Regions from separate parts of the Exiguobacterium sp. ZWU0009 genome, predicted to be linked through region 2. Evidence: riboswitches for the same ligand, from Rfam matches in the RefSeq annotation. Region 2 holds a riboswitch; the other holds the start of a gene.
What was found. A riboswitch is a leader RNA that binds a small molecule or an ion and turns the genes downstream of it on or off. The one in region 2 is predicted to bind lysine.

Region 1 (7,839 bases), 320 kb from region 2:
GAGTGAAATATGGATGAATGAGAGCCGTGATCCTCGACCAAAACGGTCACGTGACCGTATTACAATGGTATTATTTCGTTTACTGAAGACGCACAGCTTCTCAAGTATTACGGTCAAAATGTTGACGGATGGAGCCGGTGTGAACCGTTCGACCTTCTACGCACACTATACGGATAAGTATGATTTGCTTGACCAAATCGTTGAGGAGCAAATGAAGGCACTTGAACAAGCGATTCGGATCACCGGTACAGGAACTGCCTTTCCGACAGTCGAGCAGGTGAGTCGCTATTTTGCTCGGTTATTCATTCATATCGAAGAAAATGAATTATTCTATCAGACGATGCTTGTTCAAGGACCGATCAAAACGTTCATCTCGCGCTTTCTCGATACGTTGAAAGAGAATTACCGACTAATGTTTCGACCGCAAATCACAGAAGAAGCTACGTTCGTCGATCGGGACTTATTATTAAACTATGTCATTGGTGGACAGTTGGGATTGTTGATTTCTTGGTTACGAAACGGTCGACCGTATTCATCAGAGTATATGGCAGAACAATTAAGTCGGATGATCGTCTTTGGAACAGTAGAAAGCATCGGTTTTCCTAAAGAGCCGGAATGAAGACGTAAAAAAAGACACTTCCCTACGGAAGTGTCCAGTCAGGTTAAGCTTGTCGGAATGCAAGTTCTTTCGTGTAGATCGTACTCCGATTCCGTCCGCTTTCTTTTGAGTAATACAACGCTTTATCTGCCTGTTGTAATGCTTCAAGTGACGTATGAGAACCACTAGAATGCGCGATTCCAAGCGAAATCGTGATTTGTAGATCAGGTACATCTGCTGTCGGGAACAGGTTACGTGCGACCGTCAGCCGAGCTAGTTCTGCGATTTTTTGCGCTTCTTTCGCCGAAGTACTTGGTAAGATGATTAAAAATTCTTCACCACCGTACCGTCCGACGAGGTCGTCTGGACGCGTCAAGGAAGCAAGAGTCATGCCGAGTTGGCGTAACACATCATCGCCCGCATCATGACCATATGTATCATTGACATGCTTGAAGAAATCGATATCGATGAGTACAAGCGAATAGCCTTGGTCGGTCGAACCGACAAGCGAAAGGGAGTCATCAAGACGACGACGATTGGCGAGCCCTGTCAATGCATCCGTCATGGCGAGTTTCTGCTGATACTGGATGTTTTCGAAGTGACGGCGTAATTCCGTTAGCAATCGAAAAGCGACAAAGCCAGCTAATAAATTAAAGAAGACGTACGCAATCGAGATTTTAAAGAATGTCGACCAGCTGTGCGTCAGGATGTAGATGGCGGGTAACGAATAGAGAATACCGACCAACACCATAAGCTGAAAATGACGCATCGAGACATGGACGAATCGACGAATGATTCCGATTGTCGTGATGAACAAGACGATGATCAGCGTAGATAAATAAAAACCTTCCATTTGATCAACTGGTGTTAAAAAGTAACGTGTCCCAATGATCATCGCACCCGCAACGATGGCGCTTGGAAAACCACCGAACAGCATGGCGATCGCGACGGGAACGATACGTAAATCAACACGGGCGACATCGATTTGGATCCCATTGAACATCAATAAAACCGCAACCAGACCACAGACCGCTCCGAGTATAAGTCGAATGCTCCATTTGGAGTTCAATGAAATACGCGGTTGATTTCGAAACGGTAAGAACAAGAGAGTAATCGTTGTAAACAGTAGACAAAAGTTAATGATGAATTGATTCATGATGGACAACAAATCCTCCCAACTCCCCCAGCTAACAGATTTCCATATATATACTTCCAGTATACTCAAGTAGATAACGGTTAGACAGAGGGAAATCTTTAGATAAAATAGAAAAAACGGTAGAAAATCTACCGTTTTTAAGAAGACGAAGTAAGTGTATCCTCATCCATCGTCTGTAAAATTTTATTAAAAACATGAACCATCGTTTCAAGCTCTTCTTCTGTCAATGTGCCGAAGCGATCTTGTAAATAGTTTTTCCGGACGATTTCGAGATCCCGAAATGCACGTTCACCGTCCTCCGTCAAAGCGAGGACGATTGAACGACGATCTTCCGTCGAACGTGTTCGGGTGACATATCCTTGTTTATACAGCTTATCCGTCAAAGCAGTGACTTGACTCGTCGCGAGCTCAAATTGTTCCGCAAGAAGCGTCGGGCGCTGAGGACCATTTTCTGAAAGGCTTCGTAAGATGAAAAACTCACTCCGGGTCGCCGTTCCTTCAAATAGCCGGTTAAGTTCACGTCGCAGGGTACGAAGAATGACACGCATTTGTTCCTCGAGTCGATAAGTTAGCAAATCACGTTCCTGTGGCATGCAAGCAGCATCCTTTCTCTCAGTGGACTTCTACCATTTAGTGTACTAAACATATCGGATTTTTACCATCGACTACCTGATATTCGAAAAAGGCAATTGACAATTTCGTGGCGATTTGTGTAATATGGCGTAGTAATAACTAACTTAATTCAGTTCTCACTCAACCAGTGGGATGGAGGTTGCAGTTCTTAAGAGTACGGTTACGGATGTCGTCAAGCGACAGATGAGGTGACCTGAAAGGAAGAATTGCCGAAATCAATCATCGCTTTGAAGATGATTGATTGGGATTAGATCAAATAGGTCTAATACTGTCACAAGTCGGGTATCACCTACTTGTGGAGAGCTATCTTTCACGACGGTAGAATGAGGCGCATCCATTTTATTATGTTGCGTTCTCATCTTCCATCTGGAAGATGAGGGCGCTTTTTGTTTTTTCATTCAAAAAGTGTCCTCTCAAAAATTTATTAAAGAGAGAAGCGAACGAAATGAACAATCTAGATGTGAAACAAACAACAGATTCGACAGCAGAAGGATTAAAACGTGGATTACAAGCCCGTCATATGTCAATGATCGCCATCGGTGGAGCGATCGGAACAGGACTCTTCATTGCGTCCGGTGCTTCCGTCGCAGCAGCAGGACCAGGTGGTGCGCTCCTATCGTATGCAATCGTTGGTCTGATGGTCTACTTCCTAATGACAAGTCTTGGTGAAATGGCAGCGTACATGCCGGTCGCTGGATCCTTCTCGACATATGGAACGAAATTCGTCGATCCATCATTCGGCTTTGCACTCGGCTGGAACTACTGGTACAACTGGGCAGTCACGATCGCAGTCGAGCTCGTCGCAGCACAAATCGTCATGACGTATTGGTTCCCGGATGTTCCTGGATTTTATTTCAGTGCCTTGTTCCTCTTACTCATGATTGGCTTGAACTACTTCTCCGTTAAAGGATTCGGGGAAGCGGAGTATTGGTTCGCGATGATTAAAGTCGTTACCGTCATCGTCTTCTTAGTCGTCGGTGTTGCGATGATTTTCGGTGTCTTTACATCGGAGCCACCGGTTGGCTTTAAAAACTTTGCTCTTGGCGATGCACCGTTCGTCGGTGGGATTCCTGCCGTCATCGGAATCATTCTTGTTGCTGGATTCAGTTTCCAAGGAACGGAGCTCGTCGGGATTGCCGCGGGTGAGTCAGAAGACCCGAAAAAGAACGTTCCTAAAGCAGTCAAACAAGTTTTCTGGCGTATCTTACTTTTCTACGTCTTCGCGATTTTCGTCATCGGAATGCTCATTCCGTATACGAGTCCGAACTTGGTTTCGAATGACATTACGGACGTAGCGGTTAGTCCGTTTACGCTCGTCTTTGAAAAAGCAGGTCTTGCGTTCTCAGCAGCACTCATGAACGCTGTCATCTTGACGTCTGTTCTATCTGCCGGAAACTCAGGCATGTATGCTTCGACACGGATGCTGTATACACTTGCGCGCCAAGGCGATGCACCGAAGTTATTCGCGAAAGTCTCGAAAAACGGTGTACCCCGTAACGCCTTGCTTGCAACAGGTGCAGTCGGTGCGCTCTGTTTCTTGACGTCGATGTTTGGTGGACAAGTCTACCTGTGGTTACTCAATGCTTCCGGGATGACAGGATTCATCGCATGGCTCGGGATTGCGATCAGTCACTATCGCTTCCGTAAAGGATTCGTTGCACAAGGTCACTCGTTGAAAGACTTACCATATGTTGCACCAGCGTTCCCGTTCGGTCCGCTGTTCGCATTCGGTCTTTGTTTCCTTGTCATCGTTGGTCAAAACTATGCCGCATTCCTCGCTGATCAAATCGATTGGGTCGGGATTGCTGCGACGTACGTCGGTATTCCATTGTTCCTTGCCTTCTGGTTAGGACATAAATTCAAAAACCGGACGTCGATCGTTCGTTATGACGAGATGGACTTCCCAGAACATCCGCGTCAATCGTAATGTGTGAACCACCTTCTATAATGAAGGTGGTTTTTTTATTTCTTTAAATGAAAACGTTTTCTAAAATATAGTTTTGGAAAAGTATAAAAAAGGAATCAATGAATACATATTACAAGAATAGAAAACATGAATGAAGAATAGGGGGGAGACACATGACTACATCTGAATTATTTTTCACATTAGGTTCTGCAGCGTTTTTCATGTTGCTCGTTGCCTACATATCCTATCGATTGACGCGTGGGAAAACACAAGGCGTCGATGAATACTTCTTAGCGGGGCGAGGTCTAAGTGGCGTTTTCATTGCCGGATCATTACTACTGACGAATTTGTCGGCAGAACAGTTGATTGGACTCAATGGACAATCCTTCATGGGGAATATGTCGAGTATGGCATGGGAAGTTACGGCGGGATTTGCTGCAATCATCATGGCCATCTATCTGCTCCCGAAATTTCTCGGGCTAGGTATCTCGACATTACCGGAATACTTAAGTCACCGGTATGATGAGACGGTTCGCCGGATGACAGTCTTACTCTTTTTACTTGGATATATGTGTGTCACGATTCCTTCGATGCTTTATTCGGGTGGAATTGCTGTCTTGCAGCTGTTCGATGTTCCGGAATTATTTGGTCTCAGTTATACGCAATCCCTTTGGTTAGTCGTCTGGGTCGTTGGAATCATCGGAGCGATTTATGCAATTTTTGGAGGACTACGTGCGGTGGCTGTCTCCGATACCTTGAACGGGATTGGGCTTGTCTTCGTTGGATTCCTAGTTCCGGTGCTTGGCTTTATCGCGCTGGGTGACGGGAATTTGCTTCAAGGAATGAAGACGATTGCGACTGTGCAACCGGAGAAGCTGAACGCAATCGGAAGCTCAACCGATGCCGTTCCGTTCTTTTCGATTTTCACGGGCATCCTATTTGCGAACTTATTTTATTGGTCACTCAATCAATATGTCATTCAACGTGTGCTCGGGGCAAAAGATTTGAAGGAAGGACAGAAGGGCGTCTTAATGACAGGCTTCTTGAAGTTATTAGTTCCGATCTTCATGCTGATTCCTGGGATCATTGCCTATCACTTATATGGGAACACACTAACGAGCGGTGATCTATCATATCCTCGACTCATTACGGAGTTGTTGCCGGTCTCGCTGATGGGATTTTTTTTAGCTGTCTTACTCGGAGCTGTCTTCAGTTCGTTTAACTCGTTGCTCAACAGTATTGCGACACTTTTCGTACTCGATATCTATCAGCCGGTGTTTGCGAAAGAGGCGAGTGATGAACATTTGATTCGCGTCAGTAAATGGTTTGGAACGATCGTTGCCTTAATTTCTTTCGTCATTGCGCCGTTCTTGATGTACGCGCCGGACGGCTTATGGAGTTTGATCCGGCAATTCACAGGATTTTTCAACATTCCAATTCTCGTCATCGTATTAATGGGGATTTTCATGAAACGAATTCCGGCGATTGCGGCGAAAATCGTCATTGTCTTTCACGTGTTCGCGTATTACTTATTCGTCTTCGGTTTCAAACAACTGTTTGGCTGGGATCATGGCATTAGCTATATTCATGGATACGGTATTCTACTCGTGATTGAAGTGCTATTCATGGTATTCATGGGGTATCGTTACCCAGCCGTCCAGTCAAGAAAGGTCAATCGACGACAGTCTGTCGAGCTCACTCCATGGAAGTTCGCGATTCCAGTATCGATCCTATTATGTACATCAATCATTTGGACGTACGTTCTGTTTTCAAAGATCGGACTGGCTTCGACAGCAGGTGTCGTGTCGAGTTGGTTCTGGCCGGTCACGTTAGGACTTGTCATTGCGACGATCGTATTATGGCGTGTGTCGCTAAACGCTTGGGAGGTGAAGTACCGGACCTATCTCGAAGAAGAGTACCGTCAAGCCGAATAATCCTCTCGCAGAAGGCATGACATATCAGGTAAGATGAAAGAAAAACAGGAGGCGATCTTCTTGAATTACTGGTACCACTTTAAGCGTGCCTTCCTACCGATCGCATTATTGCTTGTGACGCTTGCCTTGTACCAAATGATTTATCGTTTGAATAACATCTGGTATTCGTTTGGAGGACTTCTTCTTGTCTTTGCTGCGATTTACTTCGTCATGCGTCGTCTAAAAGCGAACCCAGAGGATTGAATGAGCAGGAAAGTCGAGTCCATTCTCTGAACGAGGTAAAATAGACACATACAGAGGAGGGGAAGATAGATGGCAAAAGCAATATTTGCAGGTGGTTGTTTCTGGTGCATGGTCAAGCCATTCCATAAATATGATGGTGTAGAGCAGGTCATTTCAGGATATACCGGTGGTCATACAGAGAACCCGACTTATAAAGAGGTCTGTTCGGAAACGACAGGTCATTTGGAGGCGGTTGAAGTCACGTACGATCCGTCCGTCATTACGTACGAAGAATTACTCGAGATCTTCTGGCGTCAAATCGACCCTACGGATGGCGGAGGTCAATTCAATGACCGTGGTGAATCATACCAACCGGCTATCTTTTATGTCGATGAAGCACAGCGTGAGGCAGCTGAACGTTCGAAAGCAGAGCTTGACGCATCAGGACGCTTCTCACGTCCGGTCGCGGTAGAGATTCGTCCAGAAAAGCCGTTTTGGCCAGCCGAGGAGTATCATCAAGATTATTATAAAAAAAATCCGTTCCGTTATCAGATGTATAGTGTCGGCTCAGGTCGCGCGAAATTCATCAAGGAAGCGTGGAAGGATCACGGTAAGGAAAAAGAACTGAAAGAACGTCTGACACCAATTCAGTATAAAGTCACACAAGAGAACGGGACAGAACCCGCTTTCCGTAACGAATACTGGGATGAAGAACGTCCAGGTCTTTATGTCGACATCGTCGATGGCACACCACTCTTCACATCGAAAGATAAGTTCCAGTCGAACTGTGGTTGGCCGAGCTTCGCTAAACCAATTTCAGAAGAGAAGATGGAAGTCGAACTCGACACGAGTCACGGGATGACGCGGACGGAAGTGCGTTCTGCGAATGCAGATAGTCATCTCGGTCATATCTTCGATGATGGTCCGACCGAACTTGGTGGTCTTCGCTATTGTATCAACTCAGCAGCGTTACGATTTATTCCGCTTGAAGAGCTTGATTCGGCAGGATATGGGGAATATAAAAAACATTTCGAGTAACATGTAAGGAGCAGTCAAACGATTTCGTTTTGACTGCTCTTTTTTCAAATGGAAGGGAGAGAATCGAATGTTTCGACCCGTATATGAAGAGATTCGACAAATGACGATTGCGAAGGTACTTGATTTTTACGATCATGAAATTCGTCAGCTCAATGAGCAAGCACGTCAGGAAAAGTACGACAAGATGAGTTTGAGTCCATTTCGCTTTTTCCGCGGGAGTTCACATCTGTTTTATTATGACGTGACGCGAATCCCTCTTGGTTTTGATACACCTCGTGATAAACCGACGTGGATTCAAGGCGATCTTCACTTTGAGAATTTTGGTGTTCATGGCAATGCGAAGGGAGAGATC
Region 2 (7,839 bases):
ACGGAGACAGAAGCCGTTCCTGCTCAGTAATATATGCTAAAAATCCCCTTGTATCATCGTCACTGTACGACGATACAAGGGGATTTTTAACGTTGGCGTTCCATTTCGACGGTGAAGGTATAGCGGTCTCCCCGGTAAGCGGAGATGACATATTCAAACGGTTGCTCCGTCGCGAGATATGTCAGTTGCTCGACGGATAGGACGGGCGAAGCGGTCGATAGACCAAGATGACTCGCCTCTTCCTTCGTTGCAAGACGTGATTCGAACGTTTGACTTGCACGTCCAAGATTTAATCCGCTCGCTTCTGCAAATGCATAGAGCGATGCTGTCGCAACGTCTTGATCGAGTCCAGGTAAGAGCTGTTCCGGGATATAGACGGTCTCAAGGGCAAGAGCTTGCTCATCAGCAATTCGTAAACGTTTCAGTTCATACACCGATGCCCCTTCGCGAATCCGTAGCTTATTGGCAATCGTCATCGAGGCGTCGATGATTTGATAGGAAAGTAGCGCACTCGTCGGTTCTAAACCTAAGTGCTCCATCTCTTCCGAGAAACTCGTCAATCCAGACAGTTGCATAACGATTTTTTTATTCGCGACGAATGTTCCACGTCCTTTTTGACGAATCAAGTAACCGGCGTTGACCAAGTTTGAAATGGCTTGTCGGACCGTCATTCGGCTGATTTGGTGCGCTTCGGCAAATTCGCGCTCGGACGGGATCAAATCGCCAGGTTGAAGAACACCGCTTTCAATTTGTTGTTTTAAGGCAGCTTCGATTTGATAGTAGATGGGGAGTGGTGAATTTTTATTGATATGCTGAATCACGGCATTTCGTCCCTTCGCGATCGGTAGTCTTTCGTCTAGTGTACTAGGAAAAAGGCAAGCCGACAAACGATTCTGGATGAAATATGGCATAATACAGAGTGAAACTGACAGAGAAAGGTGGTCGAGGCATGCGCCCCGAACAAATAGAATCCGATGTCCGAACCTTTCAGACATCCATTCGCACGACAAAACAAGTAGATGGCTATTGGGTTGCTTTAGAGAAAAGTTATTTCTATCCCGAGAGCGGTGGACAGCCAGCGGATCGTGGAACATTGAACGACCAACCGGTCCTTGACGTTCAAATCGAAGACGGTGTCGTCTGGCACCAACTGGCGACGCCGCTCACAGGTGATGTCACCGGTATCGTAGATGACGCAGTCCGGATCGATCATGCGGCGCAACATACGGCACAACATGTCATCTCTGCGATCCTACAAGATGAATCAAATATCAAGACACTCAGTTTTCGAACGGGAAGTGAGGTCTCGACGCTTGATATCGAGACACCTGAATGGACAACTATGCAACAAGAACAGTTGGATCGACGATTACGGCATGTGATTGAACAAGGATTACCGATTACGGCAACCGAATATGACGAGGCGGAAGCGCTACGCTTACCATTACGAAAAACACCACAAGTCGAAGGACGAATTCGTGTCGTTCAAATCGGTACACTCGATTATAGTGCCTGTGGCGGGACGCATCTTGATTCGACGGCACAGCTCGAGTCGATTCTCTTTACCGGAGTCGAGCGGATTCGTGGAAATATTCGTCTGTCCTATGTCGCGAAGGAACGGGCATACCAACTCGTTCAGGCAGAACGACGAGCCTTACGGGAAGCGGCGCAAGCCTTGTCGGTCAAACCAGTTCAAATGCTAGAAGCCGTCCAAGCGTTACAAGAAGAGCAGAAACGCTTAACGAAACAGGTCGAACACGCCCAGGAACAACTCGCAACGTTCACACTCGCTCACGCTTTAGAACAACAAGAAGGCATTCTTGTATTTGAACATCTGGAGGAAGAGATCAAGGTTTCCGAGCAACTCGCTAAAGCGATTCAAGAAGCAGGGCGCGTCGGCGTCGTTTGGAATGCGACAACGAACAAGCTACTGATGAGTAGTCCAGGTGAACCCCATCTCGGGAAATTCGCTAAAGCACATGTCCAAGCATTCAATGGGCGAGGCGGAGGAAGTGCGGTTCAGGCACAGGCACAATTTACGAATCGGGATGATGCGATGGCATATGTCGATCGATTACGGGAGGAATATCAGTCATGACAGTCATTCAAGTACGTACAGCAGAACAACATCAAGCCGTCCGGATGATCCGAGAGCGTGTCTTCGTCGAGGAGCAAGGCGTACCACGCCATCTTGAATACGATACACATGATGAGACAGCGATTCATCTGCTTGTTCTCGATGAGCAGAATCGCCCGGTCGCAACAGGGCGCACACGTCCATATGACGACCAACGGATGAAAGTTGAACGTGTGGCGACGCTAGCAACAGCGCGAGGAAAAGGATACGGTGGCGAGTTGATGCAGGCAATGGAACGAGTCGCACGTCGCGAAGGGAAGCAATTGCTGACACTCGGTGCACAAGTTCAAGCCATCCCGTTTTATCAAGGACTTGGATATACGATCGTCTCCGATGAATTCGACGATGCGGGCATCCCGCACCGGACGATGGAAAAGAAAATGTAAGTCATTTTGAAAGAAATCCTGCAAAAAGGGTTTCTTTTTTTGTTTTCTATGTATATATATAATTCATAATGAATTTTTATACAGACAGATGAATTTAAAACCAGGAGGGAATTATACATGTCGAAACAAAAATTGATCTTAGCGTACTCTGGGGGACTTGATACATCGGTAGCCATCAAATGGTTGAGCAAGGACTATGACGTCATTGCCTTATGCATGGATGTCGGAGAAGGAAAAGATTTATCCGTCATTAAAGAAAAAGCACTCCTCGTCGGTGCGATCGAATCGATCGTCCTCGATGTTAAGGAAGAATTCGCACAAGACTTCGTCTTGCCAGCACTTCAATATGGCGCTCATTACGAAAATGCCTATCCATTGATTTCAGCGCTTTCACGTCCGTTGATCGCAGAAAAGCTCGTCGAAGTCGCGCATCAACACGGTGCAACGGCTGTCGCGCACGGATGTACCGGAAAAGGGAACGACCAAGTCCGGTTTGAGGTTTCTGTCGCAGCGCTTGATCCGTCACTCGAAGTCATTGCACCGGTTCGGGAGTGGAAATGGTCACGGGAAGAAGAAATCGCCTATGCGAAAGAAAACAATGTGCCGATTCCGATCAACCTCGATAGCCCATACTCAATCGACATGAACCTCTGGGGACGGAGTAACGAGTGTGGCGTCCTAGAAAACCCTTGGACAGAGCCACCGCAAGACGCTTACGCGTTGACAGTAGCGCCAGAAGACGCTCCGGATCAGGCAGAAGAAGTCATCATTGGCTTTGAAGCAGGTGTTCCGGTCTCGATCAACGGAACGTCATATCCACTGGCGAAACTGATCACGGAACTGAACATCATCGCTGGTGCACATGGGGTCGGACGGATCGACCACGTCGAGAACCGTCTCGTCGGTATCAAATCGCGGGAAGTCTATGAGTGCCCAGGAGCAACGGTTTTACTCAAAGCGCACGCTGCACTCGAGACGATTACGTTGACGAAGGACGTCGCGCATTTCAAACCACTACTCAGTAAACAATATGCAGAAACGATCTACAACGGTCTCTTCCACGCACCATTAACGAAAGGCTTGAAAGCTTTCTTGACGGCAACACAACAGGACGTCACAGGAGAAGTTCGCGTTAAACTGTTCAAAGGAAACGCAACCGTGACAGGTCGTCAGTCCGCTGTCTCACTCTACGATGAGAAACTTGCGACGTACACGAAAGAAGACGCGTTCGATCATGAAGCAGCAAAAGGCTTCATCAAATTACACGGACTTGCCGTTTCGACTCATGCGAGCGTACATCGTCAGGCGGGTGTAACGAAATGACCAAACTCTGGGGTGGACGTTTTACGGAAAGTGCTTCCGCTCAAGCGGAAGCCTTCGGAGCATCGATCACGTTCGATCAAAAATTAGCGAGCGTCGATTTAAAAGGCAGTCTCGCACACGCGCAGATGCTATTTGAACAAGGGATCCTCGCTCAAGACGAGTGGACACAAATCGAGCAAGGACTGAAGCAACTGGAAACGACGTTAGCGGATCATGTGTATACGCTAGCAGATGAAGACATTCACATGAATCTCGAGCGTCTATTGACGGAACAGATTGGTCCGGTTGCAGGAAAACTGCATACGGCACGGAGCCGAAATGACCAGGTCGCAACGGATTTACATCTATGGATGGAACAACATGTTGAAGCGTTGACGACGGCATTACGCGAGCTCCAATCGGTTATCACGGAACAAGCTGAGCAACATATCGAGACGGTCATGCCAGGTTATACGCATTTGCAACGGGCACAACCGATCTCGCTTGCGCATCACTTGCTCGCTTATTTCTGGATGTTCGAACGTGATGTCGAACGGTTGACGGATAATCAAAAGCGGATCCGGAAATCACCGCTCGGGGCAGGCGCGCTCGCGGGGACGACATTCCCAATCGATCGTTTCCGTTCTGCCGAGTTGCTCGGTTTTGAGTCAATCTATCCGAACAGTCTCGACGCTGTCTCCGACCGCGATTTCGTCATCGAATACCTCGGGATCGCCTCGACCGTCATGATGCATCTCTCGCGTTTTTGTGAAGAAATCATCATCTGGGCATCGCAAGAATTTGGCTTCATCGAGTTGTCTGATGCTTTCTCGACAGGGTCGAGCATGATGCCACAGAAGAAAAATCCTGATTTCGCTGAATTGATTCGTGGGAAAACGGGGCGCGTCTACGGCAATCTGATGGGCTTCTTGACGACGATGAAGGCATTACCACTCGCTTACAACAAAGACATGCAAGAGGATAAGGAAGGGGTCTTCGATACAGCAGATACCGTTCTCCAATCCGTTCAAATTTTTACTGGAATGATTGAATCCGCGACGTTTAAGACCGAAGCGCTCAAGAAGGCGACAATGCAAGACTTCTCGAATGCAACGGAACTCGCCGACTACCTTGTGACGAAAGGCATACCATTCCGGGAAGCACATGAAATCGTCGGTAAAGCCGTCCTTTACTGTGTGCAGAACGGTTGTTTCCTGAAGGATTTGAACCTCGAGACGTATCAAACGTTCCATCCTGATATCACGGAAGACGTCTATCCGCTCCTCGATCCGGTTCAAGCAGTAGCACGCCGGACTAGCTACGGCGGAACAGGGTTTGCTGCCGTGTCGGAGCAACTCGAACTCGCAAAACAGCATCTTGCAAATTGACGGATTTTGAAAAAAATCAGTCAAATGACTGGATTTAACAAAAGATGTCTGCTATAACTGTAACTAACAACCGACAGATAGAGGCGCGGATGACATGAGTAGCATCATTCTTGAAGGCAAGCATGCTGAATGATGTGAAAGGGGAAGTCCGCCGAAGTGAACGAGAAGATGCTTCTTCTCATTTGCTGGTACAACGGTTAAGATCCGTTGTACTGCCGAAACCGATGTTTCGGAGCGCTATCTTACGTAAAAGAACGAATGACTTTGTCTTCGTTTGTCCGATCGTGATAACGACGGGCCGTAGGAACGCTCCTACCGGCCCGTCGTTTTTTTCTGTATCGGGACAAAGGAGATAGGATTGTGACAACTGTACTTAAATTTGGTGGAAGCTCGGTTGCGACTGTCGAACAGATTCAGTCTATTGCGAATTATTTGAAGAGTCGCGCAGCCGAAGGTGAAAAACTCGTCGTCGTCGTTTCGGCGATGGGCAAGATGACAGATTCTTTGATTGCTCAGGCGCAAGCCATCACAGATCGCCCCGAGCGAAGAGAACTCGATCGACTGCTTGCCATCGGAGAAGAACAGACGATTTCATTACTCAGCATCGCCCTCAACTCGCTCGGTGTCAAAGCGTTATCGCAAACAGGCGCTCAAGCAGGAATCAGCACGATGGGCGTGCATACGAAAAGTAAGATCAAACAGATTGATGGAGATCTGTTACGACAAAAACTCGAAACGTACGATGTCGTCATCGTCGCCGGATTCCAAGGGGTCAACGAACTCGGTGATGTCACGACGCTCGGACGTGGTGGATCGGATACGACGGCTGTTGCGCTTGCGGCAGTCCTTGATAAACGGTGTGAAATCTACACGGATGTCGACGGTGTCTATACAGCTGATCCACGAATCCATGCTGCTGCTCAACCGATTCCGCACATCTCGTATGATGAGATGATGGAGATGAGCGCCCTCGGGTCGAAGGTCATGGAAATGCGGAGTGTCGAACTAGGAAAAAAATACGGCGTACACATCTTCGTCGGGAAAACACTTGAATCGAAAAGGGGAACATGGATCATGGAAGCGACGGAAACAATGGAACAAAAAGCGGTGACGAGTGTCAGTGTCACGAAGAACGTTTTGACGGTATCAATCAAACACGTACCGCAAACGAATGCAGCAGTAGCCGATATCTTCGAACTGTTATCAAACCGCCACGTCAACATCGACATGATCAGTCAAACGACGTTCGACAGTGACATCTTCTTATCGTTCTCATGTCCACTTGACGAGGAAGAGTTCCTCGATGAAGCATTGAAAGATATCATGGATCGTTTCACGACAGTCAAGGTCGACCGCCACAATCAGCATGCGAAGTTATCTGTCGTCGGCATCGGGATGCGGGATGCAACGGGTGTTGCCTCAAAGTTGTTCGCAATCTTCCGAGCAGAGAATATCCCGTTCTATCAAGTCACGACATCAGAAATCAGCATCTCGTACACGATTGCACAAGCAGACATTGAACGGACGGTTGCAGCGATTGCCAACGCGTTCGAATTATAAGGAGGAAAACAGCATGTATCATGTAGCCGTCATTGGAGCAACCGGCGCCGTCGGTCAAAAAATGTTACAAGTACTTGCAGAACTGGATTTCCCGGTCAGCCGCCTGTCCGCTTACGCTTCTGCTCGTTCAGCAGGGAACACGGTACAGTTCAAGGGAGAAGACATCACGATCCAAGCACTGACACCAAACATCACGGAAGACGGAATCGATGTCGCGTTGTTCGCAGCGGGCGGAACGATCAGTGAGCAATATGCCCCGTTACTAGCTGAAAACGGAACACTCGTCGTTGATAATTCAAGTGCCTTCCGGATGCAGGAGACGATTCCACTCGTCGTGCCAGAAGTCAATCCACAAGCGATTCAAGCGACGGATCGTTTAATCGCAAATCCGAACTGTTCAACGATTCAATCCGTCGTCGCCTTAGCACCGCTCCAGTCACTCGGATTCGAGCGGATCAACTACACGACGTATCAGGCCGTATCGGGTTCTGGTCAAAAAGGAATCGAGGACTTGGCGCGTGGGGCGCGCGGAGAAGAACCCGTCAATTACCCGCATCCGATTCACGATAACATCTTGCCGCATATCGATGTATTCCTTGAGAACGGTTATACGAAAGAAGAGCAGAAGATGATTGATGAAACACGGAAAATCTTCAATCTTCCAGCATTACCCGTCAGTGCGACATGTGTCCGAGTTCCGGTCACGAACTCTCACTCGGTTGCAATCAACGTCACGTTTACACAACCGACGACGGTTACAGCAATCCGTGAAGCGTTAGATGGGGCACCCGGCGTCGTCCTCGTCGATGATGTCACGAATACGCGCTATCCGATGCCACTCGACGCGAGTGGGACGGACGATGTCTACGTCGGACGAATTCGACAAGATGATAGTCTCGCAAACACGTTCCATCTTTGGTGTGTAGCTGACAACATCCGAAAAGGTGCCGCGTCAAACGCCGTGCAAGTTGCACGCCAAGCCATCGAACAGTCGATTCATTCATAAAAAAAGGAGGAGTTCTTCATGTTCAAAGGAGCAGGTACAGCACTCGTCACACCATTTAAT

Region 1: linked by a shared signal. The riboswitch ahead of L985_RS01310 (amino acid permease) and the one ahead of L985_RS02800 (aspartate kinase) in region 2 are both predicted to bind lysine.

What each region holds. Positions count from the first base shown of each region.
Region 1 covers NZ_CP018057.1:218,391-226,229, forward strand. The annotation lists gene L985_RS01295 (TetR/AcrR family transcriptional regulator) at 14-619, shown strand; gene L985_RS01300 (diguanylate cyclase) at 663-1,754, opposite strand; gene L985_RS01305 (MarR family winged helix-turn-helix transcriptional regulator) at 1,892-2,347, opposite strand; lysine riboswitch at 2,513-2,701, shown strand; gene L985_RS01310 (amino acid permease) at 2,833-4,314, shown strand; gene L985_RS01315 (solute:sodium symporter family transporter) at 4,467-6,227, shown strand; gene L985_RS01320 (hypothetical protein) at 6,288-6,470, shown strand; gene msrA (peptide-methionine (S)-S-oxide reductase MsrA) at 6,540-7,487, shown strand; gene L985_RS01330 (DUF2252 domain-containing protein) at 7,555-7,839, shown strand, end outside.
Region 2 covers NZ_CP018057.1:535,012-542,850, forward strand. The annotation lists gene L985_RS02770 (LCP family protein) at 1-30, shown strand, start outside; gene phnF (phosphonate metabolism transcriptional regulator PhnF) at 87-821, opposite strand; gene L985_RS02780 (alanyl-tRNA editing protein) at 950-2,098, shown strand; gene L985_RS02785 (GNAT family N-acetyltransferase) at 2,095-2,523, shown strand; gene L985_RS02790 (argininosuccinate synthase) at 2,641-3,846, shown strand; gene argH (argininosuccinate lyase) at 3,843-5,213, shown strand; lysine riboswitch at 5,284-5,461, shown strand; gene L985_RS02800 (aspartate kinase) at 5,574-6,773, shown strand; gene L985_RS02805 (aspartate-semialdehyde dehydrogenase) at 6,787-7,779, shown strand; gene dapA (4-hydroxy-tetrahydrodipicolinate synthase) at 7,798-7,839, shown strand, end outside.